2 regions of the Nocardia sp. NPDC050175 genome follow, and region 1 is predicted to be linked to the other one. Evidence: riboswitches for the same ligand, from Rfam matches in the RefSeq annotation. Region 1 holds a riboswitch; the other holds the start of a gene.
The links. A riboswitch is a leader RNA that binds a small molecule or an ion and turns the genes downstream of it on or off. The one in region 1 is predicted to bind cobalamin.
Positions count from the first base shown of each region.

Region 1 (4,182 bases):
AAGGCCACCGCGTCGGCGCAGATGCGGTCGCGCAGTTCGGGATCCAGGTTCGGCGCGGGCGCGAGCTCGATCACCTTCTGATGCCTGCGCTGCACCGAGCAGTCGCGCTCGAACAGGTGCATCACGTTGCCGTGCTGGTCGGCCAGGATCTGCACCTCGATGTGGCGCGGGTTCACCACGGCCTGCTCGAGGAACACGGTCGGATCGCCGAAGGCCGACTCGGCCTCGCGGGACGCGGCCTCGATGGACTCGCGCAGGTGCTCGGCATCGGCGACCCGGCGCATGCCGCGCCCGCCGCCGCCTGCCACCGCCTTGACGAAGATCGGGTAGTCCAGTTCCTGCGACGCGGCGAGTAGTTCGTCCACGTCCGAAGACGGCGCGCTGGAGCGCAGCACCGGCAGACCCGCGGCCTTGGCTGCGGCAATCGCCCGTGCCTTGTTGCCCGCGAGCTCGAGCACCTCGGCGGACGGACCGATGAAGGTGATGCCCTCGCGGGCGCAGGCCGCGGCCAGGTCCGGGTTCTCGGACAGGAAGCCGTAGCCGGGGTAGACGGCGTCGGCGCCGGCCGACTTGGCCGCGTCGACGATCGCGTCGATCGACAGATACGCCCGGACCGGGTGTCCCTGTTCACCGATCTGGTAGGACTCGGCCGCCTTCATCCGATGGACCGAATTGCGGTCCTCGTACGGGAAGACGGCTACCGTCCCCACGCCGAGCTCATAGGCCGCGCGGAAGGCCCTGATGGCGATCTCGCCGCGGTTGGCAACCAGAACTTTCGTGAACATCCGCCTAAGGTACCCGGACTCCGCCCCCAGACAGACACGGAAGGGGGCTTCGCAAGCATCTTCACAACCCGGGCTAGCACCGTTGCGAAGATCCGGGCACCGCGACGTCACATCGTCAGATCCAGTGCATCGTGTGATGCCGGAACCCACCGCGGAACTGACCGACCGCGAGGCCGATCATCAATCCGCGTTCTTCGGCGACTAATCCGCGAGTAAAGGGCAAGCGGATCATCCGTAACAAAACTTCGGGCAGATGAATCTCGGGTAAACCATTCTTCGGGAATTCGCCGTTCAGTCGCGCAAGGCCGAGGCCTCTGCTACGGCCCTGTCGATAGCCGGGCCGGAAACCGCGTCGGTACCGATAGGCGACCAGCGCCTCGGCCAGATAGCCGAGTCGGTATCCCTCCCGGTGGGCCCGCCAGCCGAATTCGAGATCCTCGTTGGCGGCATAGCTGACGTCCTGTCCGCCGAGCTTCCGATAGACCTCCGCGCGGCACGCCATGCTCGTGCCGATGATCACAGGAGCATAAACGCCGAGCGGCTGGAATTGGTCCGGTGCCGGGATGTTGGCGACCAGGCGCGGGTGGTCCGCGTTGAGCGAATCGCCCTCGATCGCAGAACAAGTCAGGTCGTAGCCCTCATCCAGGAACTCGACCATGCGGCTGATCCAGCTCGGGTACGCGCGGTCGTCATGATCACAGAACAGTAACACCTCGCCCGTGGCACTACCGGCTCCGACATTTCGGGCAAATGCGGCACCCGACCGGCCTGACGCGTCTACGTACTGGAGCTTCAGCCGATCCCGGACCTGATGGTTTTCGATATGGACGCGCACGTCGACCGGTGAGCCGTTGTCGGCTATGACAACGTCGAATTCCCCCGGATAGTCTTGACGCGCCAAGGCGTCCAGCTGTATATCGAGCAGATCACGACCCTCGGCCGTCGCTACATATGTTGGAATGACGATCGATACCGATCGTTCAGTCACCACAAGCACTCCTGGTATCGACCCCCGCGCCGAAGTTCTCCCCAGAGGGTGACAACTTTAGACATATTCCGGAAAGCTGGGCTACACCCGATTTCCGTGGGGTTCCTCACAGACTTGGACAGATGACCAGACAACGCGGGCCTGACGATCGAGAGCGACCGCCGCACCGCCCGGCCGCACCGCGCTCTCGCCAAGCGCCCTATGCTGGTGGGTGCAGCTGGTTCACCGCGCGCGTACGAGATGGAGCCCCGTCGTCGCGTTGCGGAGCCGAGTTCGGCCGCCTCGAAAGGGCGGACGGGCGAGAGGGAACCCGGTGGGAATCCGGGACTGTCCCGCAGCGGTAAGCAGGAACGAACGCCGTCACAAGCACTGGGCGCACAACACCCGGGAAGCGACGGCCAGTAGGTCGGCCGACCAGGCCGGTGCCTGTGAGTCCGAAGACCTGCCAGCCGTGTCGGATACGCCGTATCCGACGGCCACCGCCTCGTGGATCTGGGCGCGCGGTCTACCAGTACTTGATGTGTCGGGCTCTGTTGTCGAAATCTCCTGACGTGTCACCCGGTAGCCGCGCAGCCCGCATGGCGAGGGCCTACGACACCAGCACTGGAGAGACAACGTGACTGTTGTAAATCAGACACCGTTCACCGCAACGGTTCTCGGGCTACCTAGGGTCGGACCGCGGCGTGAGCTCAAGCGGGCCACCGAGGCCTACTGGGCAGGCAAGATCGACGCCGATCAGCTGCACACCGTCGCACGCGACCTGCGCCACGCCCAACTCGCCGAACTACAGGCGGCAGGCCTGGATTCGATCCCGGTGGGCACCTTCTCGTACTACGACCAGGTACTCGACACCGCCGTCCTGCTCGGCGCGCTGCCGCCGCGGGTGGCCGGGATCGCCGATCCGCTGGACCGCTACTTCGCCGCCGCGCGCGGCAACGAAACCGTCGAACCGCTGGAGATGACCAAGTGGTTCGACACCAACTACCACTACCTGGTGCCGGAAATCGACCAGGACACCGCGTTTTCGCTGAACCCGGACAAGCTGCTCGACGAGGTGCGCGAGGCGCTCGCGCTCGGCGCGCCCGCCCGTCCGGTGGTGGTCGGTCCGATCACCTTCCTGAAGCTGGCCAAGGCCACCGGTGGTGCGGCCCTGGACCGGCTCGCCGAACTCGTCCCGCTGTACTCCGAACTGCTCCGGCTGCTGGCCGAGGCGGGCGTCGGCTGGGTGCAGATCGATGAGCCCGCGCTGGTCACCGACCTCACCGAGGCCGAAATCGAGCTGGTGCGAAGCACTTACACCGAGCTGACCGCTTCGGCCGAGCGACCCGCGATCCTGGTGGCGACCTACTTCGGGCACGCCGACGCGGCGCTGAACGCGCTGGCAGGCACCGACATCGAGGGCGTCGCGCTCGACTTCACCGCCGGCACCAGCGTTTCCGACGTGGCCGGTATCCCGGCACTGGCGAGCAAGCTGCTGGTGGCCGGTGTGGTCGACGGACGCAACGTCTGGCGCGCGGATCTCGACGCCGTGCTCGCCACGCTGGGCACCCTGCTGGGTTCGGCTGCCTCGGTGGCGGTTTCGACCTCCTGCTCGCTGCTGCACGTGCCATACACGCTGGCCGCGGAGACCAAGCTGGACGAGCGGCTGCGGTCGTGGCTGGCGTTCGGCACCGAGAAGGTGGCCGAGGTTCGGCTGCTGGCGACGGCGCTGACCGAGGGCACCGAGGCGATCAGCACCGAATTGGCCGACACCCGTGCGGCATTGGCGGCGCGGCAGGCCGACACCCGGCTGCACGACCCGCAGGTGCGGGCCAGGCTGGCCGAGCTCGGCCCGGACGCGATCCGGCGCGCACCCGCCGAAGAGCGTCGCGTGCTGCAGCAGGAGCAGCTGCAACTGCCGCCGCTGCCGACCACCACGATCGGCTCGTACCCGCAGACCTCGGCGATCCGGTTGGCCAGGTCCGCGTTCAACAAGGGCGAGATCGACGAGGCGGAATACATCCGCCGGATGCGCGCCGAGGTCGCCGATGTCATTGCGCTGCAGGAGAAGTTGGGCCTCGACGTGCTGGTGCACGGCGAGCCGGAGCGCAACGACATGGTGCAGTACTTCGCCGAGCAGCTCGACGGCTTCGCCGCCACCGAGCTGGGCTGGGTGCAGTCCTACGGTTCCCGCTGCGTGCGGCCGCCGATCCTGTTCGGCGATGTCAAGCGGCCGACGCCGATGACCGTCGACTGGATCAGCTACGCCCAGTCGCTCACCGCGAAGCCGGTCAAGGGCATGCTCACCGGGCCGGTCACCATCCTGGCCTGGTCGTTCGTGCGCGACGACCAGCCGCTCGGCGACTCGGCGCGGCAGGTCGCGCTGGCGATCCGGGACGAGACGGTGGATCTGCAGGCCGCGGGCATCCG
Region 1 covers NZ_JBITJI010000005.1:312,579-316,760, forward strand. The annotation lists gene ACIBK2_RS19240 (pyruvate carboxylase) at 1-785, opposite strand, end outside; gene ACIBK2_RS19245 (glycosyltransferase) at 901-1,773, opposite strand; cobalamin riboswitch at 2,031-2,238, shown strand; gene metE (5-methyltetrahydropteroyltriglutamate--homocysteine S-methyltransferase) at 2,390-4,182, shown strand, end outside.

Region 2 (4,182 bases), on a different contig from region 1:
TCCAGCCAGCCGATCGGAATATCCTGGGCCGCACCGATTTCCACTCGATCAGTACCGCGAGTGAGGGCAAGCATCTCGGCCACCTGCTCGGCACCGTCCTCGATATCGTGCAGGCGCCACTGGCCCGCGTCATCGCCGCGCAGGTCGAGAAACCCCTGCGCCGCGGCGAGCATCACATCCACCGCGTCGGCGGCCGAGATCCGAATGCCGGTGTCCCGTCCCGCGAGCAGCAGCGCGAATTCGTCTGTGCCCGTGGCATGTACGCCGATATCGGCACTCAGTCCACTGACGTCCCCACGCCCGTCATCGAGCGTGAACAGCACCCGCCCGGGCAACTCGGCCAGGCGCGGCGCGGCCAGCAGCCCGGCATCGAGGACCGGAACAAGCGCATGCACATCCGCCGAACCACCGATCCGACCGGACAGCGGCGAAGCGACGATATTGCGAACCCGCTCGTGCGTGTGACTCGGCAACAACCCGGCCGCCTCGAGCCGACCGGTCAGCGCACCCGCGTCCCGCACCTGCCGCAACTGCACATTCCCCCGCGACGTCAGCTCGATATTCCCGTCCCCGAGCTCCCGCGCCGCCTCCGCCAACACCTGCAACTGCCCCGGCGTCACCCGCCCGCCGGGCACCCGTATCCGCGCCAACGGCCCATCGGCAGCTTCATGCAACCGCAGCACACCGGGACAGGAATCCGGAACACGTCGACTCATAGTCCACCCAGCGTACGTACCCCCGCCGACCGTCGACCGCCGACCACCGACAGCGACTTGACGTACGAAGGGTGTTCTTGACGCATGTTGCAGCGTGCGTCAAGAACACCCTTCGTACGTCAAGTCGGCAAGGGGGCGATGGTGGTGATTAATGGCGAGCGGTGAACGTTGGGGATCGCTAATGTGAGACATATGTCTGAAATCTCTACCCTGGCAGATCGACTCGCGATCATCGACGTGGTCACCCGGATGTTCGTCTACACCGACCAGCGTCGTTGGAGCGACCTGGTCGACGCCGTATTCACGCCGAAGGTCGATTTCGACGGCGGATTCGGCGGCCCGGTCGGTGAGCGGGACGCGGCCGACATCGTCGAGGACTGGCGGGTCGGGCTCGCTGACCTGGACGAGCTGCATCACCAGTCCGGAAACCATCTGATCGAGCTGGCGGATGACACGGCCAACGTCCACGCGGACGCCATCGCGGTACACGTGAAGAATTCCGCCACCAACGGTAAGACCCGCACCTTCGTCGGCAGCTACGCCATCGGCGCCGAGCGGACTCCGAACGGCTGGCGCGTCAACAAGTTCCACTACCAGCTCAAAGTCATCGATGGAAACGCCGATCTGACCTGACCCGCCCGATCAGCGATAGATGACGCCGGCCCTGAAGGAACGGCGGCACCTTCGCCTGTCTGTCGCGGCGCGAACGCCAGACCAGGGTTGCTGAGCGCCGTGGATGAAAGCGACCTTGGCGAATTCGGCCTGAGGCTGGGCGGGAGGCCCTACCCAGTAGGGCGACCTGCAGGGCAGCAGCGCGCGACCGGACCACGGCCGGCTTCAGGTCGACGAAGGCCCGCGCGGTGACCGCCTGAGCGGAACGCAACCGCACAGCAGGTAGCATCTGCATGCTCGACGGGCGACGAGGAAACCGGTGGAAATCCGGTGCGGTCGCGCCACTGTGAAAAGCCAGACCCTCTCCGGCGAGCAGCAACCCCCGATGGGCGCGTAACCCGAGGAAGGCCGTCACCTGTGATTCTGCTGCTGTCCACGTCCGACACCGATCTGCTGAGCGCCCGCGCGAGTGGCGCCGCGTACCGGTGGGGCAACCCCGCACGGCTGCTGGTGGACGACCTGCCCGCGCTGCTCGACGGCGCCGATCTGGTGATCGTGCGCATCCTCGGCGGCAAGCGCGCCTGGGAGGACGGCCTCGACGCCATCCGGGCCAGCGGCGTGCCGATGGTGGCGCTCGGCGGCGAGATCGCGCCGGACGCGGAGCTGATGGAGTGCTCGACCGTGCCCGGCGGTGTCGCCGCCGACGCACATAATTACTTGGCCGCTGGCGGGTCGGACAACCTGCTGCAGCTGCACAACTTCCTCTCCGACACGGTCCTGCTGACCGGCCACGGCTTCGAGCCGCCGGTGCAGCTGCCGAGCTGGGGTGTGCTGGAACGGGTTTCGGCCGAGCCGGCCGCCGATCAGCCCACCGTCGCGGTGATCTATTACCGCGCACAGCATCTCGCCGGGAACACCGGCTACATCGACGCCCTCTGCCGTGCGATCGAAGACGCGGGTGCGCGCGCCCTGCCGCTGTACTGCGCCTCGCTGCGCACCGCCGAGCCGGAACTGCTTGCGACACTGCGCCAGGCCGACACCCTCGTGGTGACGGTGCTCGCCGCGGGTGGCACCAAGCCCGCCACCGCCTCGGCGGGCGGCGAGGACGAGGCCTGGGATGTCGGCGCGCTCGCCGACCTGGATGTGCCCATCCTGCAAGGCTTGTGCCTGACCAGCGGCCGCGAACAGTGGGCCGCCAACGACGACGGCATGTCGCCGCTCGACGTCGCCACCCAGGTCGCCGTCCCCGAGTTCGACGGCCGGATCATCACGGTCCCGTTCTCCTTCAAGGAGTTCGACGCCGACGGCCTGTCCACCTACGTCCCCGACGCCGAGCGCGCGGCCAGGGTCGCGGGCATCGCGGTGCGCTACGCCCGGCTGCGGCACATCCCGGCCGATCGCAAGCGCGTCGTCCTGATGCTGTCCGCCTACCCGACCAAGCACGCCCGCATCGGCAACGCCGTCGGCCTCGACACCCCCGCGAGCGCCATCCGCTTGCTCACCGAAATGCGCACCGCCGGTTACCACCTCGGCGAACCGGGTGAGATCCCCGGCCTCGACGAGCAGGACGGCGACGCCCTCATCCACGCGCTCATCGCGGCGGGCGGCCAGGATCCGGACTGGCTGACCGCGGAACAGTTGGAGGGCAACCCGATTCGGATCGGCGCGGCCGCCTACACGGCCTGGTTCGACACGTTGCCCGAGGACCTGCGCGAGGCCGTCATCGAGGCGTGGGGCCCGCCGCCCGGCGAGCTCTACGTCGACCGTTCCGCCGACCCGAACGGCGAGATCGTCATCGCCGCATTGCGTTTCGGCAATGTGGTGCTGATGGTGCAGCCGCCCCGCGGTTTCGGTGAGAACCCGGTCGCCATCTACCACGACCCCGACCTGCCGCCGAGCCATCACTACCTCGCGGCCTACCAATGGGTCAGGTCCGCTGACGGTTTCGCCGCCGACGCGATGGTGCACCTCGGCAAGCACGGCAACCTGGAATGGCTGCCCGGCAAGACCCTCGGCATGTCCGCCTCCTGCGGCACCGACGCCGCCCTCGGCGACCTGCCGCTGATCTACCCGTTCCTGGTGAACGACCCGGGCGAGGGCACCCAGGCCAAGCGCCGCGCGCACGCGACCCTGGTCGACCACCTGATCCCGCCGATGGCCCGCGCCGAAAGCTACGGCGACATCTCGCGTTTGGAGCAGCTGCTCGACGAGCACACCAACATCTCCACCCTCGACCCGGCCAAACTGCCCGCCATCCGCCAGCAGATCTGGACGCTGATGCGCGCCGCCAAGATGGACCACGACCTCGGCCTCGCCGAACGCCCGGACGAGGAAGTCTTCGACGACATGCTGCTGCACGTCGACGGCTGGCTGTGCGAGATCAAGGACGTGCAGATCCGCGACGGCCTGCACATCCTGGGCCAGGCGCCCGCGGGGGAGAGCGAGGTCGACCTCGTGCTCGCCATGCTGCGCGCTCGCCAGCTGTGGGGCGGCGAACGGAACGTGCCCGGCCTGCGAGAAGCGTTGGGGCTGGACGAATCCGGCACCGAGGTCCGCGGCCGAGTCGACGTCGTGGAGAGCCAAGCCCGCGGACTCGTTGCCGCACTTCAATCGGCCGACTGGTCGGCGGACGCGGTCGACCGACTCGTCGACGAGTTCGCCGACTCGCTCCTCGCGTCAGCGGATAGCTCCCCGTCCGACGCCCTGACCGCCGATCCCCGACTCACCGCGGTCCGTGACGTACTCCGTTTCGCCGCAACCGAAGTCGTCCCCCGCCTCCGCCAAACCGGCATCGAGATCGACCGCGTCCTGCACGCCCTCAACGGCGGCTTCATCCCGGCGGGCCCCAGCGGCT
Region 2 covers NZ_JBITJI010000011.1:68,533-72,714, forward strand. The annotation lists gene ACIBK2_RS31985 (precorrin-3B synthase) at 1-716, opposite strand, end outside; gene ACIBK2_RS31990 (nuclear transport factor 2 family protein) at 909-1,349, shown strand; cobalamin riboswitch at 1,592-1,713, shown strand; gene cobN (cobaltochelatase subunit CobN) at 1,746-4,182, shown strand, end outside.
Region 2: linked by a shared signal. The riboswitch ahead of cobN (cobaltochelatase subunit CobN) and the one ahead of metE (5-methyltetrahydropteroyltriglutamate--homocysteine S-methyltransferase) in region 1 are both predicted to bind cobalamin.